DNA from 2 places in the Silvania sp. genome. Region 1 is predicted to be linked to the other one. Evidence: predicted binding sites of a transcription regulator. Region 1 holds the regulator's gene; the other holds the start of a gene.
The links. Region 1 encodes CRP, which controls carbon source genes, mostly activating them, when cyclic AMP is high. Its sites were predicted from a motif close to ATGTGANNNNNNTCACAT; they were not measured.
Positions count from the first base shown of each region.

Region 2: the regulator CRP is predicted to act here: its motif matches at 8,872-8,889, upstream of epd (erythrose-4-phosphate dehydrogenase).

Region 1 is NZ_JBOGBT010000108.1:64,060-75,658, reverse strand. Features, by position in the region: gene ACRDD5_RS21655 (hydrolase) at 1-894, shown strand, start outside; gene ACRDD5_RS21650 (YheU family protein) at 891-1,109, shown strand; gene ACRDD5_RS21645 (phosphoribulokinase) at 1,140-2,009, shown strand; gene ACRDD5_RS21640 (OsmC family protein) at 2,105-2,509, opposite strand; gene crp (cAMP-activated global transcriptional regulator CRP) at 2,819-3,451, shown strand; gene ACRDD5_RS21630 (YccS/YhfK family putative transporter) at 3,509-5,596, shown strand; gene argD (bifunctional acetylornithine/succinyldiaminopimelate transaminase) at 5,616-6,836, opposite strand; gene pabA (aminodeoxychorismate synthase component 2) at 6,924-7,487, opposite strand; gene ACRDD5_RS21615 (putative adenosine monophosphate-protein transferase Fic) at 7,518-8,120, opposite strand; gene ACRDD5_RS21610 (YhfG family protein) at 8,110-8,277, opposite strand; gene ppiA (peptidylprolyl isomerase A) at 8,386-8,958, opposite strand; gene tsgA (MFS transporter TsgA) at 9,237-10,421, shown strand; gene nirB (nitrite reductase large subunit NirB) at 10,700-11,599, shown strand, end outside.
Region 2 is NZ_JBOGBT010000066.1:99,770-111,368, forward strand. Features, by position in the region: gene tkt (transketolase) at 1-5, shown strand, start outside; partial or broken gene cmtB (PTS mannitol transporter subunit IIA) at 321-763, shown strand; gene ACRDD5_RS13345 (PTS mannitol transporter subunit IICB) at 791-2,170, shown strand; gene ACRDD5_RS13350 (zinc-binding dehydrogenase) at 2,193-3,470, shown strand; gene glpX (class II fructose-bisphosphatase) at 3,467-4,435, shown strand; gene ACRDD5_RS13360 (MltR family transcriptional regulator) at 4,454-4,963, shown strand; gene ACRDD5_RS13365 (nucleoside/nucleotide kinase family protein) at 4,960-5,670, shown strand; gene ACRDD5_RS13370 (ABC transporter ATP-binding protein) at 5,627-6,310, opposite strand; gene ACRDD5_RS13375 (ABC transporter ATP-binding protein) at 6,304-6,981, opposite strand; gene ACRDD5_RS13380 (energy-coupling factor transporter transmembrane component T) at 6,969-7,676, opposite strand; gene ACRDD5_RS13385 (ECF transporter S component) at 7,677-8,255, opposite strand; gene ACRDD5_RS13390 (PPC domain-containing DNA-binding protein) at 8,282-8,707, opposite strand; gene epd (erythrose-4-phosphate dehydrogenase) at 9,084-10,103, shown strand; gene pgk (phosphoglycerate kinase) at 10,152-11,315, shown strand; gene fbaA (class II fructose-bisphosphate aldolase) at 11,405-11,599, shown strand, end outside.

The DNA.
Region 1 (11,599 bases):
TTTGCGCCGCACTGGCAGCGCCTTGAGCTACCGGACGGTGATTTCGTGGATTTAGCCTGGAGCGAAGATCCCGAGCAGGCCAGACACAAGCCGCGCCTGGTGGTGTTTCACGGTCTGGAAGGTAGCCTGCACAGCCCGTATGCCCACGGCCTGATCCACGCGGCGAAAGCGCGCGGCTGGCTCGGCGTGGTAATGCATTTTCGCGGCTGCAGCGGTGAGCCAAATCGTCGCGAGCGTATTTATCACTCCGGCGAAACGGAAGACGGCACCTGGTTTTTACACTGGCTAAGAGACAACTTTGGCAGCGTCCCAACCGCCGCCGTCGGCTATTCGCTGGGCGGCAACATGCTCGCCTGCCTGCTGGCTAAAGAGAGCGATAATGCTCCGCTGGATGCGGCGGTGATTGTCTCCGCGCCGTTTATGCTTGAGCAGTGCAGCTATCATATGGAAAAGGGCTTTTCGCGGGTTTATCAGCGCTATTTACTGAACTTACTCAAGGCCAACGCCGCGCGTAAGCTGAAAGCCTATCCGGATACCTTGCCGGTCAGCCTGCAACAACTTAAGCGTATGCGCCGCCTGCGTGAATTCGACGATATGATAACGTCTAAGATTCACGGCTTTGCTGACGCCATCGACTATTATCGTCAGTGTAGCGCCATGCCGCTGCTGAATCAGATAACCAAACCGACGCTGATCATCCATGCGAAGGATGACCCTTTTATGGATCATCACTCCATTCCGGCACCGGAGCATCTGCCCGCAAACGTGCAGTATCAGTTGACGGAACACGGAGGCCACGTCGGCTTTATCGGCGGGACGTTGCGTCGACCGAAGATGTGGCTGGAAACGCGCATCCCTGACTGGCTAACCTCTTTTCTGGAGAGAATAAAATGATGATTCCGTGGCAGGATCTGGCTCCCGAAACGCTGGATAGCCTGATTGAAAGCTTTGTATTACGCGAAGGCACCGATTATGGTGAACATGAACGCTCGCTGGAGATGAAAGTCGCCGATGTTAAACAGCAGCTTAAAAGCGGTGAAGCCGTGCTGGTGTGGTCAGAACTACACGAAACGGTGAATATTATGCCTCGCGGTCAGTTTCGCGACTGATCGCCCCCTCTTTCCATTCAGGGAGTTGCTATGTCCGCCAGACATCCGGTTATTGCCGTTACAGGATCCAGTGGTGCGGGTACCACTACCACCAGCCTCGCCTTTCGCAAGATCTTCTCCCAGCTTCATCTCCGGGCAGCGGAAGTGGAAGGCGATAGCTTTCACCGCTATACCCGCCCTGAAATGGACATGGCCATTCGCAAGGCCCGTGATTTAGGCAAACACATCAGCTACTTTGGCCCGGATGCCAACGACTTTGGCCTGCTGGAGCAAACCTTTGCCGAGTATGGGCGCAGCGGTACGGGCCATGCGCGCAAGTACCTGCACACCTACGATGAAGCGGTGCCGTGGAACCAGGTACCGGGCACCTTCACACCGTGGCAGCCGCTGCCGGAACCCACCGACGTACTGTTTTATGAGGGGTTACACGGCGGGGTCGTCACGCCGCAGCACGACGTGGCGCGCCATGTTGATCTGCTGGTGGGCGTCGTGCCGATTGTCAACCTGGAGTGGATCCAGAAGCTGACGCGCGATACCAGCGAGCGCGGACACTCGCGAGAAGCGGTAATGGATTCAGTGGTGCGCTCCATGGAAGATTACATCAACTTCCTCACCCCACAGTTTTCACGCACCCACATTAACTTCCAGCGCGTGCCGACGGTGGATACCTCCAACCCGTTTGCCGCCAAAGCTATTCCTTCGCTGGATGAGAGCTTTGTGGTGATTCATTTCCGCAATCTGGAGGAGATCGATTACCCCTGGCTGCTGGCCATGCTGCAGGGTTCGTTTATCTCGCATATGAATACACTGGTGGTGCCGGGCGGGAAGATGGTGCTGGCAATGGAGCTGATCATGACGCCACTGGTTCAGCGGCTAATGGAAGGGAAGAAGATCGCCTGATTTCGTGCCCGGTGGCGCGATGTTTACCGGGCCTGAGGGTGTATTCCGGGCCCGTAGGCCGGGTACAACGCGCCGCCCGGCTTTTTACGTAAGCCCTACGCCTCGATCACTTCATACGAGTGCGTAATCTTGACTGCTTTTTCCAGCATCAGCGCCACCGAGCAGTACTTCTCAGCCGACAGGTCGACCGCACGGGACACCGCCGCATCTTTGAGCTCTTTGCCGGTTACCAGGAAGTGCAGATTGATATGGGTGAACAAACGCGGCGCTTCTTCACGACGTTCAGACGTTAGCTTCACTTCGCAGTCGGTCACATCGTGGCGCCCTTTTTGCAGGATCGATACCACGTCGATCGCACTGCATCCCCCCGCAGCCATCAGCACCACTTCCATTGGACTTGGCGCTTTGTCACCGGAGTTGCCATCCATCAAAATCTGGTGCCCGGAAGCTGACTCGCCGAGGAACGTTAACCCTTCAACCCATTTAACACGCGCTTGCATTTTATTCACTCCAGGTTTGCATTTTTCATGACAGATTACGCGCCAGTAACAATTCTGGCAACGGAAGGCGACCTGCATCAAGCTGAAGCGAGACACCAGGAGACACGCAGCAAAACCTATGCTAAAACAGTCGGGATGCTACAGTAATACATTGACGTTACACATGTATGCAGAGGACATCACACATTACAGGCTGCTAATTTTGTGACAGCCCGTTTCCCAGGTACGGGGAAGAATTCGATTGCAACCCCAGAGTAAAAGGTGCACATCCTGGCTCTGGAGATAGCTTATAACAGAGGATAACAGCGCATGGTGCTTGGCAAACCGCAAACAGACCCGACTCTCGAATGGTTCTTGTCTCATTGCCATATTCATAAGTACCCATCGAAGAGCACGCTGATTCACCAGGGTGAAAAAGCGGAAACGTTGTACTACATCGTCAAAGGCTCAGTAGCAGTGCTGATCAAAGATGAAGAAGGCAAAGAGATGATCCTCTCTTACCTGAATCAGGGAGATTTCATCGGCGAGCTGGGCTTGTTTGAAGAAGGTCAGGAGCGTAGCGCCTGGGTTCGTGCAAAAACCGCGTGTGAAGTGGCAGAGATCTCCTATAAGAAGTTCCGCCAGCTGATCCAGGTTAACCCGGATATCCTGATGCGTCTCTCTTCGCAGATGGCTCGCCGTCTGCAGGTCACGTCGGAGAAAGTGGGTAACCTCGCCTTCCTGGACGTTACCGGCCGCATCGCTCAGACCCTGCTGAACCTGGCGAAACAGCCCGATGCCATGACCCACCCGGACGGAATGCAAATTAAAATCACCCGTCAGGAAATCGGTCAGATCGTCGGATGTTCTCGTGAGACAGTGGGTCGTATCCTGAAAATGCTGGAAGATCAAAACCTGATCTCCGCCCACGGTAAAACTATCGTGGTCTACGGAACGCGTTAATTCCGTGCAAACGGCGTGACATCGCAAGGTGGCACGCCGTTTTTGTCTCTCTCACCCATGTGGCGCAGACTCATCTATCACCCGGAAGTTAACTACGCACTGCGGCAAACCCTGGTGCTATGTCTCCCTGTGGCTGTGGGTTTGATCCTGGGCTATCTGCAACAAGGTCTGCTCTTTTCGCTCGTTCCGGCCTGCTGCAATATCGCCGGTCTCGATACCCCGCATAAACGCTTTTTCAAGCGCCTGATTGTCGGCGGGTCGCTGTTTGCTGGCTGTAGCCTGGCCGTACAGCTGTTACTGGCGCAGGATATCCCGCTACCGCTAATTCTGACCGTACTGGCGATGACCCTGGGCGTAACAGCGGAATTAAGCTCGTTGCACGCACGTCTGCTGCCCGCCTCGCTGATTGCCGCCATCTTTACCCTGAGCCTGGCGGGGAACATGCCGATCTGGGCGCCGCTTCTGATCTATGCCCTGGGCACCCTGTGGTACGGGCTGTTTAACTGGTTCTGGTTCTGGTTGTGGCGCGAACAACCGCTGCGTGAATCGCTGAGTTTGCTCTATCAACAGCTTGCCGATTATTGCGAAGCAAAATATACCCTGCTGACGCAACACACCGATCCCGAAAAATCGTTACCTCCCCTGCTGGCCCGCCAGCAGAAGGTCGTGGATCTGATTAGCCAGTGCTATCAGCAGCTGCACATGCTGGCAGCCAATAAAAATCATGAATATAAACGCCTGCTGCGCACCTTCCAGGTGGGACTCGATCTGCAGGAGCATATCTCCGTCAGTCTGCATCACCCGCACGAGGTGCAAAAGCTGGTCGAGCGCAGCCATGCGGAATCGGTACTGCGCTGGAATGCCCGGACGGTTGCCGCACGACTGCGCGTGCTGGCGGACGATATTTTGTATCACCGCTACCCTACCCGTTTCACCATGGATAAGCAGCTTGGTGCGCTGGAGAAAATCGCCCGTCAGCATCCGGATAACCCGGTAGGCCAGTTCTGTGCATGGCACTTCAGCCGCATTGCCCGCGTGCTGCGAACCCAGCGCCCACTCTATCCACGCGACCTGATGGCAGATAAGCAGAAACGCCTGCCGCTGATCCCGGCCCTGAGAAGCTATCTTTCGCTGAAATCCGCCGCCCTGCGCAACGCCGCACGCATCAGCGTGATGCTGAGTATCGCCAGCCTGATGGGCGTTGCCCTGCATCTGCCAAAACCCTACTGGATCCTGATGACAGTGCTGTTCGTAACCCAGAACGGCTATGGCGCCACACGGGTACGCATCCTCCATCGGGCGGGCGGCACACTGGCAGGGCTGATTATTGCGGGTATCGCCCTGCACTTCCACGTGGCGGAAGGTTTTACGCTGACGGGGATGTTGGTGATTACGCTGGTGAGTTACCTGTTTATTCGCAAGAACTATGGCTGGGCGATGGTGGGCTTCACGGTCACGGCGGTGTATACCCTGCAGCTGCTCACCCTGAATGGCGATCAGTATATTTTCGCCAGGCTGGTCGATACCCTGATTGGCTGCCTGATTGCCTTTGGCGGGATGGTGTGGCTGTGGCCGCAGTGGCAAAGCGGGCTATTGCGTCAGAACGCCCACGATGCGCTGGAAGCGGATCAGGAGGCTATCCGGCTGATCCTCAGTGACGATCCGCAGCCGACGCCGCTGGCCTGGCAGCGCATGAAGGTTAACCAGGCGCACAACGCCCTGTTCAACTCGCTGAATCAGGCGATGCAGGAGCCCGGCTTTAACTCGGCTTATCTGGCGGATATGAAACTGTGGGTCACGCACAGCCAGTTCATCGTCGAGCATATCAACGCGATGACCACCCTGGCGCGCGAGCATACGATGCTGACGCCAGACCTGGCCCAGCGTTATCTGCAGTCGTGTGAAATTGCCCTTCAGCGCTGTCAGCAGCGTCTGGAATATGATTCAGCCGGTGAAAGCGGCGATGAGAATATCCTGGAAGCACCCGAAACCCTGACGTACGGCCCGATGAGCACGCTGGAACAACATCTCCAGCGCGTGCTGGGGCATCTGAACACCATGCACACCATTTCGTCAGTGGCATGGCGGCAGCGCCCGCATCACGGCATCTGGTTAACCCGACTTCTGAAACGCACGCCGTATTAAATACCGGCTTTGCACAGGCTTACGCCTGAACAACGCTCTTCACCGCGTTGGCAAAGCGCGTCAGCCCTTCGTCGATGTCCTGCTCCTCAACCACCAGCGACGGCGCAAAGCGCATCACGTCCGGTCCTGCATTAAGCACCATCACACCGGCATTCGCCGCCGCGTGGAGGAAATCGCGCGCCCGACCTTTGTATTGCGGTTTCAACTCGGCGCCAATCAACAGCCCCATGCCGCGAATGTCGCTAAAGACATCGTATTGCGCATCGATCTGCTGAAGATGCTGCACAAACTGCTCGCGCTTGTGGTTCACGCCGTTCAGCACTGCCGGGGTATTGATGATGTCGAACGCCGCGCCAGCAATCGCGCAGGCCAGCGGGTTGCCGCCGTAGGTAGAACCGTGGGAGCCCACGTGGAATGCCGAGGCAATGTCCTGGGTGGTGAGCACCGCGCTCACCGGGAAACCACCCCCGAGCGCTTTGGCGCTGGTCAGGATGTCCGGGGTCACACCGTAGTGCATGTAGGCAAACAGGTCACCGGTGCGTCCCATCCCGCTCTGGACTTCGTCGAAGACCAGTAGCGCCTGGTGCTGGTCGCACAAATCGCGCAGCCCCTGCAGGAATTCAGGGGTCGCCGCCATCACACCGCCTTCGCCCTGAATCGGTTCAACCACCACCGCGCAGGTGTGATCGTCCATCACCGCTTTAACCGCATGCAGATCGTTAAACGGGACGTGGACAATATCTGCCGGTTTAGGGCCAAAGCCATCGGAATATTTTGGCTGACCGCCCACGGAGACGGTAAACAACGAGCGGCCGTGGAAGGCGTTGTGGAAAGCGATGATTTTACTTTTGTACGGGCTATGGCGCGTGGACGCATAGTAGCGCGCCAGCTTGAATGCCGTTTCGTTAGCTTCGGTGCCGGAGTTCATAAACAGCACGCGCTCGGCAAAGGTGGCGTCGATAATTTTACGCCCCAGACGCAGTGCGGGTTCATTGGTGAACACGTTACTGGTGTGCCACAGGGTTTCGCCCTGGGTTTTGAGCGCCTCAACCAACGCCGGGTGACAGTGGCCTAACGCCGTCACCGCAATGCCGCCCGCGAAATCAACATACTCTTTACCCTGCTGATCCCAGACCTTGCTGCCCTTTCCCTTTACCGGGATAAACTCAGCCGGTGCATAAATTGGCAGAATAACTTCATCGAATGTCGCGCGCGTAATTGCAGATTGTTCAGTTGCCATGTAACCCCACCCTTTTTTAAGCAAGAAGCAGAAGTGAAAATATAATCACGAAATATGCTTAAAAAATCACTTTATGGCAACTAAAAATCAACGATTGAGGAAATTAGCCAGCAGCTGATGGCCCTGCTCGCTGAGAATACTCTCGGGGTGGAACTGCACACCTTCCAGATCCCATTCCCGGTGACGGATCCCCATAATCTCCTGGGTCTCGCTCCAGGCGGTAATCTCGAAGCAGTCCGGCAAGGTCGGTGGGTCAATCACCAGCGAGTGATAGCGGGTCACGGTCAGGGGATTATTCAGGCCGCAGAATACACCTGTACCGGTGTGCGTCACCGGGGAGGTTTTGCCGTGCATCACCCTGGCCGCACGAACGATCGTCGCCCCAAACGCCTGAGCGATAGCCTGATGGCCTAAGCATACGCCCAGGATTGGCAGCGTGCCGGCATAGTGGCGGATAGCCGCCAGCGAGATGCCGGATTCGTCCGGGGTACAGGGGCCGGGGGAGATCACAATTTTTTGCGGGTTGAGCGCCGCGATATCCGCCAGCGACAGGGCGTCATTACGCCGGACGATAACCTCGGCACCCAGTTCACAGAAATACTGGTATAGGTTCCAGGTGAAGGAATCATAGTTATCAATCAGCAGAATCATGGTGGCTCCCGAAAAAATGGCCGCCCTATTCTACTCAGTTTCCCGTGCTTCGCTCACCACTTTGCTGAAGATTGTATTGAGCGCGCTCAGATCCCCCATCGCCCCGCTCTGGTTGGCCTGCGCCCAGTCATCCGGATCGATATCGCGCCAGTCGAGCTGGTAGCCCGCATGGATCGCCAGCTGTTCAAAGAAGATCCGCTGCACAATGCCGTTACCAATGCGAAACGGATGCAGGACGTTGATTTCGCAATAGTAATGACTGAGGCGGTTAATAAAGGCCTCTTTCGCCAGCCCGACGAGGTAGCCCTCATCCTCCAGATCCTGCATCAGGGCATTGCCCTCTTTTTCGATATAGGCAAAGTGGCAGAATCGGGTATCACCCTGATAAATATCGATCTCCCGGATATCACCCGCCCAGTCAAAAATATCCTGGTAAAGATGCTGGTGAAGGGCACACAGGTGCGGCAAACCGCGCGAGGGCGGCCCCAGGGTTAACGTCGCGGCGCGCAGGGCGGTTAATTCATATGCCGCCTGCGCCAGGCGCTCGGCCTGACGAATGCCCAGCCGGTTACGCATCACGTTCAGCCCGGAATAGAGGTAGGGATCGCGGCCATTGCCAAATTTATCGCTCATAGTGCCTCCTGAGTTCCTCAAGGCGCACCTGCGCATCGGCTGCGCTGAGTGTGACTAGCGGGCTGTCGACCCCTTCAAGACGTCGACTGGCCTGAAAATTTGCGTTTCGCTGCTGTTCCCAGAGACGGGATTTTTGCTTGTCAGTGAGTTTTTTCACCTGTTACCTCCCTGAATGGGCCCGTGTTGCCACAAGTATAAGCAGCAAACTGCGGTTTCGCAGGAAGGGAAAGGCAACGCGGACAACAGATGCCCGCGCAATCAACGATTAAGGCAGAACTTTAGCGGAGAGGATAACAACCGGTTTTGTCGGTACATTCTGGTAAGGGCCGACGTTATGGGTCTGCACCTGAGAGATTTTATCGGCCACGTCCATACCTTTCACAACTTTACCAAATACCGCATAGCCAAAATCACGCTGGCCGTGGTCGAGGAAGGCGTTATCCGCCACGTTGAGGAAGAACTGGCTGGTCGCGCTGTCCTTGTCGGCAGTGCGCGCCATGGAGATGGTGCCACGGGTGTTGCGCAGACCGTTATCCGCTTCGTTTTTGATTGGCGGGTTCGGCTGCTTCTGCTGCATCTGCTCATTGAAACCACCGCCCTGCAACATAAAGCCCGGGATCACGCGATGGAATGTGGTGTTGTTGTAAAAACCGCTGTTAACGTAGTCGAGGAAGTTTTTCACAGAAACGGGAGCTTTCTGGCTATTCAGTTCCAGCTCAATATTACCAGCAGAGGTGGTCAGCAGAACGTGCGGGTCTCCTTTGGCTGCCAGCGCAGCAGGAGAAAGAGCAGATAAGGCAAGTACAGCCGCGACAGCCGCCAGGGTTGATTTGAGCATGAGAATTCCTTAACAAAGCGCAGTAAAGAAAGCGAGTGGCTTGATTCTAAAGAGCAGTATGGGCATAGGCCAGCCATTTACCTAATTTTACGAATTTGAAACAGATGTAACCATCGGGCCAATGGTTGCAGGCAATTACGATGCGACATTAATCACACTCATTGCTGCAATTAATATTTAATTTCTCACAAAAGATTTAATTAGATCACATTCACGACTAAAATCTGCCCGTTCGCAGCGCCGTCAATGCGCTTTACATTTCTATTCACAGGCCAGTCATGACTAACAGCAATCGTATCAAGCTCACATGGATCAGCTTCTTCTCCTACGCCCTTACCGGTGCGTTAGTGATCGTCACCGGGATGGTGATGGGGAATATCGCAGACTATTTCAATCTGCCCGTTTCCAGTATGAGTAACACCTTTACCTTCCTTAATGCCGGGATCCTGATCTCTATTTTCCTCAACGCCTGGTTGATGGAGATCGTTCCCCTGAAAACACAGCTGCGTTTTGGCTTTGTCCTGATGGTCGCCGCCGTCGCAGGACTGATGCTCAGCCACAGCATCGCCCTGTTCTCCGCCGCCATGTTCGTGCTCGGACTGGTCAGCGGGATCACCATGTCGATCGGGACCTTCCTCATTACCCATATGTATGAAGGCCGTCAGCGCGGCGCACGCCTGCTGTTCACCGACTCCTTCTTCAGCATGGCGGGGATGATCTTCCCGATGGTTGCCGCCGTTCTGCTGGCGCGCAGCATCGAGTGGTACTGGGTGTATGCCTGCATCGGCCTGGTCTACGTGGCCATTTTTGTGCTGACCTTCGGCTGTGAATTCCCGGTACTCGGCAAAAAAGCTGTTCAGAACGACAACCCGGTGGTGAAAGAGAAATGGGGGATCGGCGTGCTGTTCCTGTCGGTAGCCGCCCTGTGCTACATCCTCGGCCAGCTGGGCTTTATCTCCTGGGTTCCGGAGTATGCGAAAGGGCTGGGCATGAGCCTGAACGATGCCGGACAGCTGGTGAGCGATTTCTGGATGTCATACATGTTCGGTATGTGGGCGTTCAGCTTTATCCTGCGCTACTTCGACCTGCAGCGGATCCTCACCGTCCTGGCGGGTGCGGCAACCGTGCTGATGTACCTGTTTATCAACGGCACCGCAGAGCAGATGCCGTGGTTCATTATGACGCTCGGCTTTTTCTCCAGCGCCATTTATACCTCACTCATTACCCTGGGCTCTCTGCAGACTAAAGTGGCCTCGCCGAAGCTGGTTAACTTTGTCCTGACCTGCGGCACCATCGGCACCATGCTGACCTTCGTGGTCACGGGTCCGATTGTGGCGCACAGCGGTCCGCTGGCAGCGCTGCACACCGCAAACGGTTTGTATGCCGTGGTGTTCGTCATGTGCCTGGTGCTGGGTTTCGTCACCCGCCATCGCCAGCATACGGTCGCCGCCGCGTCTCACTGATCCGCGTGTTGTTCCCCGTCTGAAAAGAGGCCGCTTCTGCGGCCTCCTCCAAATTGCTCCTCAAATAAAGAGGAGTATGCATTTCGATTAATAAGCCGCCTAAGTTGTATACAAAATAGCGTTGCTGAAAAGCCTGCCATTTCCGGTACTTATAAAAACCCTGACAAATCAGCAATATACTCCTTAGGGAGTAGTTACAGGCTGAATTGATTTACATCAATAAGTGCCGTTGCTGAATCGTTAAGGTAGGCAGTAATAGAAAAGAAATCGAGGCAAAAATGAGCAAAGTCAGACTCGCTATCATCGGTAACGGCATGGTCGGTCACCGCTTTATTGAGGACCTTCTCGATAAAGCCGATGCTACCCAGTTCGATATTACCGTGTTCTGTGAAGAACCCCGCAAGGCGTACGACCGCGTGCACCTCTCCTCCTACTTCTCACACCATACCGCCGAAGAGCTCTCTCTGGTGCGCGAAGGTTTTTACGAGAAGCATGGCGTGAAGGTGCTGGTGGGCGAACGCGCTATCACCATTAACCGTCAGGAAAAAGTGATCCATTCCAGTGCGGGACGCACGGTTTTTTACGACAAGCTGATTATGGCGACGGGCTCTTATCCGTGGATCCCACCGATCAAGGGTTCAGATACTCAGGATTGCTTCGTTTATCGCACCATTGAAGATCTCAACGCCATCGAATCCTGCGCCCGTCGCAGCAAACGCGGCGCGGTGGTCGGTGGCGGTCTGCTCGGTCTGGAAGCGGCCGGCGCGCTGAAAAACTTAGGCGTTGAAACCCACGTCATCGAATTTGCCCCGATGCTGATGGCCGAGCAGCTTGACCACATGGGTGGCGATCAGCTCAAACGCAAAATTGAAAGCATGGGTGTGAAAGTTCACACCAGCAAAAACACCAAAGAGATCGTCCAGGAAGGCACCGAAGGCCGCAAAACCATGCGCTTTGCCGACGGCAGCGAGCTGGAAGTCGACTTTATCGTCTTCTCAACCGGTATTCGCCCGCGCGATAAGCTGGCCACCCAGTGCGGCCTGACCGTTGCCCAACGCGGCGGCATCACCATTAATTCCACCTGCCAGACCTCCGACCCGGATATCTACGCGATCGGCGAATGCGCCAGCTGGGAAAACCATGTTTACGGTCTGGTGGCTCCTGGCTACAAAATGGCG
Region 2 (11,599 bases), on a different contig from region 1:
TGTAATCCGGTTTACGGCATAAGACGGGTCGCTTCGGCGGCCCGTTTTTAATTAAAAGATAATTTATTTTTGTTCTGGCAAGCACTTAATTGATAAGTGCATCACAGATCTTGTATTTGGTAATTTGGTATATTTGTGGGTGGAATCACATTATGCTGGTTGCATTTTTAATAATAACTTTCAACTTATTGTTTTTAATCGTTTTGTAAAACCCCCTCCTTCGCTGTCTCTGTTTTTCCTCTCAATTGATTTAATTTTGCCGCACGAGTATTTTATTTTCACCGATACGTTGTACCCTAAAAATAAAATAAGGATGGCTTATGCGGTTGATTGATTATTTTCCTGAGAAATCCATTTCAATAAAACAGTCGGCAAAAGACTGGCAGGAAGCCGTTGATTATTCCATGGCCTCATTGCTGACGCATCATTTTGTCAATGCCAATTATATTCAGGCTATCAAAGATTCAACTATCAACAATGGTCCTTACTATATTCTTGCGCCTGGTGTGGCGATGCCACACGCGAGACCAGAATGTGGTGCATTAAAAACAGGCATGTCGTGACGCTATTAAAACAGGAAGTCCAGTTTGTCGAAGATGATGAACCTGTAAAATTATTAATTGGTTTGTCAGCGGCAGATGCTGATTCGCATATCGGCGCTATCCAGGCATTAAGCGAATTGTTATGTGAAGAGGAAACACTGGTTGCATTGTTAAATGCCAAATCAGAAAAACAGTTGGCGGATATTCTCGCTCGCACATAATTACTCTCTCCTTAACAGGATATTCTTATGGAACACAAGTCTGCTCGTGCAAAGGTCCAGGCTTTTGGGGGCTTTTTGACTGCAATGGTCATACCCAATATTGGTGCTTTTATTGCGTGGGGTTTAATTACTGCATTGTTTATTCCGACCGGCTGGATGCCTAATGAGCATTTCGCCAAAATTGTCGGGCCGATGATTACCTATTTATTACCGGTAATGATTGGTTCTACCGGCGGGCATCTGGTGGGGGGCAAGCGTGGGGCGGTGATGGGGGGAATTGGCACTATCGGCGTGATTATTGGCGCAGATATCCCGATGTTCCTCGGCTCCATGATCATGGGGCCGCTCGGCGGTCTGGTCATCAAACACATCGATCGCCTGCTGGACAAGCGCATCCCCGCTGGTTTTGAGATGGTGATTAATAATTTCTCGCTCGGCATTGCCGGTATGCTTCTGTGCCTGCTGGGCTTTGAAGTGATTGGACCGGCCGTTCTCATTGCCAACAATTTTGTGAAGGAGTGTATTGAATCGCTGGTACAGGCAGGGTATCTGCCGCTGCTGTCATTGATCAATGAGCCGGCGAAAATACTCTTTCTGAACAACGCTATCGATCAGGGCGTTTACTATCCGCTGGGGATGCAACAAGCCTCCGAGACCGGCAAATCCATTTTCTTTATGGTGGCCTCTAACCCGGGTCCTGGTTTAGGCCTGTTGCTGGGTTTTGCGGTATTTGGCAAAGGGATGGCAAAAAGGTCTGCACCAGGCGCGATGATTATCCACTTCCTGGGCGGGATCCATGAGCTCTACTTCCCCTATGTGCTGATGAAACCGTTAACGCTCATCGCCATGATTGCTGGCGGCATGAGCGGGACATGGGTATTTAATCTGTTAGGTGGCGGGTTGGTTGCGGGTCCAAGCCCGGGGTCTATTTTCGCCTACCTGGCATTGACGCCAAAAGGCTCTTTCCTCGCCACCATTGCAGGTGTGACGGCGGGAACTCTGGTGACCTTTGCTATTACGTCTGTCATCCTGAAAATGGAAAAGAATAGCGAAACCGAAACTGAAGATACCTTTAATGATTCAGCACAAGCCGTAAAGGAAATGAAGCAGGAAGGGAAACTTTCCTTGCGCAGGGTAAAACGCATTGCCTTTGTTTGTGATGCCGGAATGGGCTCCAGTGCAATGGGGGCGACAACATTCCGTAAACGCCTGGAAAAAGCAGGGCATACAATTAATGTTACGCATTATGCTATCGAAAATGTTCCTGATGATGCAGATATTATTGTCACCCATGCCAGCCTGGAAGGGCGCGTTAAACGCGTCAGTGATAAACCTTTAGTATTAATAAAAAACTATATTGGTGACCCACTCCTTGACGATTTGTTTAAACAACTGACCGTTAACTAGCATTCTTGTTTCTGGAGCGAAAATGAAAACGAAAGTTGCTGCAATATATGGCAAGCGGGATGTTCGTATCCGTGAGTTTGAATTGCCTGATATTACTGAAAATGAACTGCTGGTCAGCGTTATTTCCGATAGCGTATGTTTATCCACCTGGAAAGCTGCCGCATTAGGCAGTGAGCATAAACGTGTCCCCGACGATTTAGAAAACCATCCCGTAATTACTGGCCACGAATGTGCCGGGATTATCGTCGAGGTTGGCAAAAATTTGACCGGGAAATATAAAAAAGGGCAGCGCTTTGTTTTACAACCCGCGATGGGATTACCAAGTGGTTATTCGGCTGGATATAGCTACGAATGTTTCGGTGGTAACGCAACATATATGATTATCCCGGAGATCGCCATCAATCTCGGGTGTGTTTTACCCTATCACGGCTCCTATTTTGCGGCGGCATCGCTGGCGGAACCGATGTGCTGCATCATTGGCGCTTATAATGCCAATTACCATACGACCCCCTATGTTTATGAACACCGGATGGGGGTTAAACCCGGCGGCAATATTGCGCTTTTAGCCTGCGCAGGACCGATGGGGATAGGCGCGATTGATTATGCCATTAATGGTGGACTCCAGCCTGCACGCGTGGTGGTGGTGGATATTGATGAAACACGCCTGGCGCAGGCCAGGACATTGTTGCCCGTTGAGCTGGCGGCACAGAAAGGCATTGAGCTTATCTATGTAAACACATCGGGGATAAGCAGTCCTGCCGCTGAGCTGCGGGCATTAACCAACGATGCCGGATTTGATGATGTCTTTGTCTATGCCGCCGTTCCGGCAGTGATTGAGATGGCTGACGAGCTTCTGGCGGAAGATGGCTGTCTGAACTTCTTTGCCGGGCCAACGGATAACCAATTTAAGGTGCCGTTTAATTTTTACAACGTGCATTACAACAGCACCCATGTGGTGGGAACATCCGGCGGCTCAACGGATGATATGAAAGAGGCGATTGCGCTGAGCGCAACCGGGCAACTTCAGCCGTCATTTATGGTGACCCATATTGGTGGGCTTGATGCAGTACCGGATACCGTTCTTAATTTGCCGGACATTCCCGGTGGCAAAAAGCTGATCTATAACGGCGTGACGATGCCCCTGACGGCAATTAGTGATTTCGCCGAAAAAGGAAAAACCGATCCGTTATTCAGAGAGCTGGCGCATCTGGTTGCGCAGACGCAGGGCATCTGGAACGAGAAGGCGGAACGCTATCTGCTGGCACAATTCGGGGTAGACATCGGGGAGGCGGCGGCATGAAGTCTCTGGCATGGCCGCTATTTAGCGTAACGGAGCAGGCAGCGCTGGCTGCCTGGCCGCAGACCGGGTGCGGTGATAAGAACAAAATCGACGGACTGGCTGTCAGCGCGATGCGCACTGCGTTAAATGAGATTGCTATCCGTGGGCGGATCGTCATCGGTGAAGGGGAGATCGATCATGCACCGATGTTATGGATTGGGGAGGAGGTCGGAAACGGCGCTGGGCCAGAGGTGGACATCGCGGTCGATCCTATTGAAGGCACCCGGATGGTGGCGATGGGGCAAAGCAATGCCCTGGCGGTGATGGCATTTGCTCCACGGGGAAGCCTGCTGCACGCGCCTGATATGTATATGAAAAAACTGGTTGTTAATCGCTCGGCAGTGGGCGCTATTGACCTGGCATTACCTCTGGCAGATAACCTGCGCAATGTGGCGCAGGCGCTGGGTAAGCCTCTTGATCGGCTTCGTATGGTAACGCTGGATAAACCGCGATTGCAGAAGGCCATTGCCGAGGCGACCCAGCTTGGTGTTAAGGTTTTTGCCCTTCCCGATGGCGATGTAGCCGCCAGTGTGCTGACCTGTTTGCAGGAGAATCCTTACGACCTGATGTACACCATTGGCGGCGCGCCGGAAGGGGTGATCTCGGCGTGTGCGGTAAAAGCGCTGGGCGGCGATATGCAGGCGGCACTCATCGATTTTTGCGAAGCGAAAGGGGATAGCGCAGAAAACCGGCTGATCGCTATGCAAGAGCATCAACGCTGTGTGGAGATGGGCGTGGAGGTTAATCGCGTCTACTCACTTGTTGAACTGGTGAGAGGGGAGGACATCCTCTTCAGTGCGACCGGCGTAACGGGGGGCGATCTCGTCAATGGGATCCAACAGGCAGCGAAGGGTGTGCGTACGCAAACTTTACTGATCGGCGGCGCAGATCGAACGTGTAATATAATAGACTCCCTGCATTCCTGATGATTTCTCGAGAAACGAATGACGAAGCTGACAGAAGATGATGTGCTTGAGCAACTGGACGCTCAAAGCAACTTACTCTCATTTATGACCACGGCACATGACATTTTGTCGTTGGGCATTAAGCGTTTTCTGCCGTCGTTGTTTGTCGATAACGATGAAGAGATTTTGGAATATGCAGTGAAGCCGTTACTGGCACAGAGCGGGCCGCTTGACGATATCGACGTTGCTTTACGCCTGATTTATGCGCTGGGGAAAATGGATAAATGGCTCTACGCGGATATCACCCATTTTTCCCAGTTTTATCAGTATCTAAAAGAACAGGATCAGATCCCCGGTTTTGCCGATGAGATTACCTGGGATTTTATCAGCAACGTGAACAGCATTACCCGGAATGCCACCTTATATGGCGCGCTAGAGTCGATGAAATTTGCTGACTTTGCCGCGTGGTCGGAGGTGCGCTTTGCCGGAATGGTGAAGACGGCAATGACGCTGGCGGTAGCGACAATTTATAAGGAATTAACGCCGTGAATATTGGACTGATGGTCAATGGACTGCACGTTGAAGCGTATTATCCGGATGATGAAATAGAGAAGGTTCACAAGCCCATATTGCAAAAGCTGGCTGACATTCATTCTGCTCATCCTGAACGACGCACAATTGTTTTTCTCAGCGCCCCGCCAGGCACAGGAAAGTCCACCCTGACGACCTTCTGGGAATTTCTCTCCCGCCAGGATCCTGACCTGCCGGAGATTCAGACCCTGCCAATGGATGGTTTTCATCACTACAACAGCTGGCTGGATGCGCACAACCTGCGCCCTTATAAAGGTGCGCCGGAAACCTTTGATGTTGAAAAACTTGCGCAAAATCTGCAACAGGTGAAAGAGGGGAAGGGGAGCTGGCCACAGTATGATCGGCAAAAGCACGATCCGGTTGAAGATGCCGTTACGATAACGGCGCCAGTCGTGATTGTGGAAGGAAACTGGTTACTGCGGGATGACGAAAGGTGGAGCGCGTTAACACCGTTCTGCGATTATTCGTTATTCATCTGCGCCCCGGCCAGTGCGCTGCGGACGCGACTGATCGATCGGAAACGGGCGGGAGGCTTATCGCAAGCCGATGCGGAAGCGTCTTATGCACGCACCGACGGCCCGAATGTGCAGCAGGTTTTAGAGAACAGCCTGCCTGCCGACCTTATGCTGGAGATGACACCGGAAGGTGAGTATCGGCTTGTGTGAGCGTTCGGTTGTGTAAGTGCACCACGCGCGCGAAATGACGCTGTGTAAAGGCAGCGTCATGACTGATCGCAACCACGCTGGTTCCTCGCCCACGACAGACCGCCAGCCAGTGTTCAAATACCGCCAGCCAGTGCGTATCAAAATCCCGGCTGGGTTCGTCCAGCAGCATAACCTCCGGCGCCATCGCTTCCAGACTGGCGACCGCCACCATCCGCCGCTGCGCGGTGTGCAGATCCAGCGGATGCGCGTCGGCAACGTCCTCTAACTGGCAGAGCTGCAGTGCGGCCTGGGTACGGCGTGCAATGTCTTCTGCAGGTAACTTTTGCAGCTTCAAACCGAATGCTATTTCTTCGGTGACGTTGCTGTGGAAGATCTGGTTTTCCGCCTCCTGAAACAGCACACCAAAGTGACGAGCGCGCTGACGGTTTTTAAGCCGTGCGATCGGTTCACCTTTGAAGGCCACCGCGCCGGAAGAAGGGGAGAGCAGTCCCGCCATAATGCGCAGCAGCGTGGATTTCCCCGCGCCGTTATCGCCCGTTAACGCCAGCCATTCGCCCGCTCTCAGTTCAAGCGAGATCTCGCGCAGGCAGTCATCAGCCGCGTTCGGCCAGCGATAGGTGACCTGGTCCAGAGTTAACATAGGGGAAATAGCGCTCCGTCGCGCAGCTGCCACGCCTGCTGGCAGTGGTTGATAAAGGGAGAGGGATTGCGCTCGAAAAGCACAATCAGCGAACGGTGCTCTTGCGCCCAGTGTGCCAGCCGTTCCAGCAGCTGGTCGGTGGCCTGCGCCGTCAGTCGACTGAACGCTTCATCGAGGATTAACAGCTCAGGTATCATGGCGAGCGCGCTGGCGATCACCACGCGCTGGGTTTCGCCGCCGGACAGCGTGCCGGGATGGCGATGGCGCAGCGGCAGACAGTCTGTCAGCGTGAGCACGGCATCAATACGGCGCAGGATTTCTGCCTCGTCCAGGCACAGGTTTTCCGGGCCAAAAGCCACTTCCTCCTCCACGCTGAACGTACAGCCGGAAAGCTGCAGATAGGGCGATTGCTGCACCAGCTGGATGGCGGGGGATTGCTCCACCAGCGTCAACTGGCCGACAGGGTTACCCAGCAGGATGCCTTTGCCCTCAATATCACCGGGAAGAAAATCCGGATACCAGCCGGCCATCAGTTGGGCGAGGGTACTTTTCCCGCTGCCGTTATCGCCAAAAATCGCCACCATCCCCGGTTCGGAATAGTTGAAATCAAAGCAGGAAGGCGTGCGCGTGGCGTGAGTAGGAAGATAGCGAAACTGTTCTAGCGTAACCATATCCAGACCCCTGTCTCCGCGACTATCAGCAGGAGCATGCCGTAGCGCGCCATACGTTGTAAGACGCTGTCCTGTGGTGCCCACAGCGTGGTGCGTCTGCGATGCAGGCGAAAGCCGCGCATATCCAGCGCCGCGCCGCGAACGGCTAAATCGTTCAGTGCATTATGGGTGAGCGGCACAATCAGCGCAGGCATTGCGCGCAGGCGCTGATGCCAGGCTTCATCCAGCGGCACGCCGCGGGCGCGTTGGGCTTCATAAATAATGGCCAGCTGGCGCTTAAGCTGTTCGACCACCAGCAGCGGGCCGGCAAACAGGTAAGCCATCCCCGGCGGCAGGCGCGAGGCGAAGAGCGCCCGGATAAATCGCTGCACCGGCACATACGCCATCCACAGCTGCGACGTCGACACAATCGCCAGAATGCGTAGCCACAGGGTGATGGCATGCGCCCAACGCTGCGGATCGCGAGGCTGGCCGCTGATCCACTCCGTCAGCCAGCCGCCATGCACCAGCCACAGCCCCGTGCCCAGAGAGAGCATCAGCCAGGCAACGTATTTTGCCCGTTGACGCGTCGGTTTCTGCACCAGCAGGCAAAGGAAAGTGGCCGCACTGTAAACCGGCAACAGGGTCTGGGCAGGCAGCAATAATGTGCTGCTTGCGGCCAGCGCCCATAGCGTTAACGACGTAAACGGGTGCATTTAGCGCACTGCTGACATCGTCGGGAACTGGCGAGTAGTGCGCAATGGCAGCTGGCGCAGCAACATCCAGACCAGTACCGCCGTCAGGATCTTATCGACCAGATTGGCGCCCAGCACGGTAATGGCGACAGACTCCACCAGGCCCTGGCCGACGGAATGCATCCAGGCGACAAACAGATCGGCACCGCTGCCGGTTACGCCACCAAAGAGCGCGGTGCGTAACGGCACCGCAACCACCGTGACCGCCAGAGTAATAATGACCCCGCTGACGACCACTTTTGGCAGGGTACGGAACCAGCCCGCGCGCGCCAGCCAACCGGCAACCAGGCCGATCACCATCGCCACTGGCGCAAAGGCGGCGGCAATCGGATCGGTTAACAGTCCCCAGAGCAAATTGGTCAGCAGCCCGGTTAGCATGCCAATCACCGGGCCGAGCAGCACCGCGCTGATTAAGGTGCCGATGGAGTCGAGAAAAATAGGGAGTTTGAGCATGCTAATCAGCTGTCCCCCCACCATATTGATGGCAATAGCGATCACGATCAGAACTAAAGACTGACTGGAAAACGGGCGACGCGCCATTAGAGCACCTCTTATTGTGTTGTCGATTAACGGGATGAGATATGCAGTTCGTCATAGCCGGAAAGGGCGCAGGGCTGGCGGCTAAACGCCAGCGCATCCAGCTCGCCAATCACCAGCTCAAGGGTGGTGCGCACGGTGCAGCCTGGCATCATGTGCCCACCCAGCATTGCCCCTTGCGGGTCAGAGACGCTGAGGTGCAGATGTTCGCCGGTCAGCTCAAGTGTGCCATTGAGTGAGATCACCTCGAACGTGCCCGTCAACTGCGTGGTGGCGTCCTGTCCGGCGTAGCGCAGGGCAACGTCTGTCAGGCTCCCGGTACATCCGGCAATCCAGGCGGCGCGGAGCTGGTGCTGCTGCACAAAGGTGTGTAATCCGGTAAAGACTTCCTGGCCGGGAAGCAGACGAAGCGCATAAAACCGCGCTGCGGAGGAAGAAAAATGAAGCATAGTCATACGTTGCAGGACTCCGAGACTCGGACGTGGCGCAGATGATATCCACGCGGGCTGATCGGCTTTCTGATATAAATCAGGATTTACGCCGCGGCAACGAAAAGATATTGCTACGCTTATGCGCGATTCTGGAATATGGAATAAAATCCGTGATAATCAGCTGTGAAATGTGACGTGCGTCATATAGCTGGCTTATTGGTCTGGACAGTCATTCCCTTTATTCCTGGTTTCGCCTATTCTAGCTGAAGCGTTTCAGTCGATTAAATGTTCGACAATTGACCAATCAGTTGGAGTTTGTGACAGGCGAGGATTCCCCTCGGCGCGCTGCTGGATTACTCTGTCAGCCACCTAAAATCAGGGAAAGCCTTGCAGGAGACTTATGACCGTACGCGTAGCGATAAATGGCTTCGGTCGCATCGGACGCAACGTGGTTCGTGCTTTGTATGAATCCGGGCGTCGTGCGGAAATCACCGTGGTGGCAATCAATGAACTGGCGGATGCTACGGGCATGGCGCATTTATTGAAATATGACACCAGCCATGGACGCTTTGCCTGGGATGTTCGTCAGGAAAGAGAGCAACTGCTCGTTGGCGACGACGTGATTCGCATCCTGCATGAACCGACGATCGAGGCACTACCCTGGCGTGAACTGGGTGTGGATGTGGTTCTCGACTGCACCGGCGTCTACGGCAATCGCGAACACGGCGAGGCCCATCTGGCGGCTGGCGCGAGGAAAGTGCTCTTTTCACATCCTGGCAGCCACGATCTCGACGCCACTGTGGTTTACGGCGTCAATCACCATGAGCTGCACGCGGAACACCGCATTGTCTCCAACGCCTCTTGCACGACCAACTGTATTATTCCGGTCATCAAACTGCTGGACGATGCCTATGGCATTGAGTCGGGTACGGTTACTACGATCCATTCCGCGATGCACGATCAGCAGGTCATTGACGCATACCATCCGGACCTGCGACGCACGCGTGCAGCGAGTCAGTCGATCATCCCGGTGGATACCAAACTGGCGGCCGGCATTACCCGAATTTTCCCCCAGTTTCATGACCGTTTTGAAGCCATTGCCGTGCGTGTCCCGACCATCAACGTCACGGCAATCGACCTCAGCGTTACCGTGAAGAAACCGGTAAAAGCCTGCGAGGTCAACCTGTTGCTGCAAAAAGCGGCGCAGCAAGCATTTCATGGTATAGTTGACTATACGGAATTACCGTTGGTCTCAATAGATTTTAACCACGATCCGCACAGCGCCATTGTTGATGGCACGCAAACGCGCGTGAGTGGGGCGCACCTGATCAAAACGCTGGTCTGGTGCGACAACGAATGGGGCTTTGCTAACCGGATGCTCGACACCACGTTAGCAATGGCTGCACAAGGTTTCAGGTAAGACGCGTCGTGCGTCTGCAAAACTTTAGAATCAATGAGAGGATTCACCATGTCTGTAATTAAGATGACCGATCTGGATCTGGCAGGTAAACGCGTTTTCATCCGTGCAGATCTGAACGTACCGGTTAAAGATGGGAAAGTCACCAGCGATGCGCGTATCCGTGCCTCTCTGCCAACCATCGAACTGGCGCTCAAGCAGGGTGCAAAAGTGATGGTCACCTCCCACCTGGGTCGTCCGACCGAAGGCGAGTACAACGAAGAATTCTCTCTGTTGCCGGTTGTTAATTACCTGAAAGACAAACTGTCCAGCCCGGTACGTCTGGTTAAAGACTACCTGGACGGCGTTGAAGTCGCTGCGGGTGAACTGGTTGTTCTGGAAAACGTTCGCTTTAACAAAGGCGAGAAGAAAGACGACGAAGCCCTGTCCAAAAAATACGCTGCACTGTGCGACGTGTTTGTCATGGACGCCTTCGGTACGGCTCACCGTGCACAGGCTTCTACTCACGGTATCGGTAAATTCGCAGACGTTGCTTGCGCAGGTCCACTGCTGGCTGACGAACTGGAAGCACTGGGTAAAGCGCTGAAAGAGCCTGCTCGTCCAATGGTGGCTATCGTTGGTGGTTCTAAAGTTTCTACCAAACTGACCGTTCTGGATTCCCTGTCTAAAATTGCTGACCAGCTGATCGTCGGTGGTGGTATTGCCAACACCTTCGTTGCCGCTCAGGGCCACAACGTGGGCAAATCCCTGTACGAAGCTGACCTGGTTGACGAAGCAAAACGCCTGCTGACCACTTGCGATATCCCGGTTCCGACTGACGTTCGCGTGGCAACAGAGTTTTCTGAAACCGCAACCGCAGAGCTGAAATCTGTTGCTGACATCAAAGATGAAGAGCAGATTCTTGACCTGGGCGACGTTTCTGCAGAGAAACTGGCTGCCATCCTGAAAGACGCAAAAACCATTCTGTGGAACGGTCCGGTTGGCGTGTTCGAATTCCCTAACTTCCGCAAAGGTACTGAAATCGTGGCTAACGCGATTGCAGACAGCGAAGCCTTCTCTATCGCTGGCGGCGGTGACACCCTGGCAGCTATCGATCTGTTCGGTATTTCCGACAAGATCTCCTACATCTCCACTGGCGGCGGCGCATTCCTCGAATTCGTGGAAGGCAAAGTTCTGCCGGCAGTAGCGATGCTCGAAGAGCGCGCTAAGAAGTAAGCCATTTCAGGGCAGGGAAACCTGCCCAATTTTCAGCGCGCTTTTAAGAGCACGCCCCTTTCCAAGGCCGAAGATACAGGACTCGTAACATGTCTAAAATTTTTGATTTCGTAAAACCTGGCGTGATCACCGGTGATGACGTTCAGAAAGTGTTCCAGGTAGCTAAAGAAAACAACTTTGCTCTGCCAGCCGTTAACTGCGTGGGTACCGACTCCATCAACGCCGTTCTGGAAACCGCAGCCAAAGTTAAAGCACCCGTTATCGTACAGTTCTCTAACGGCGGC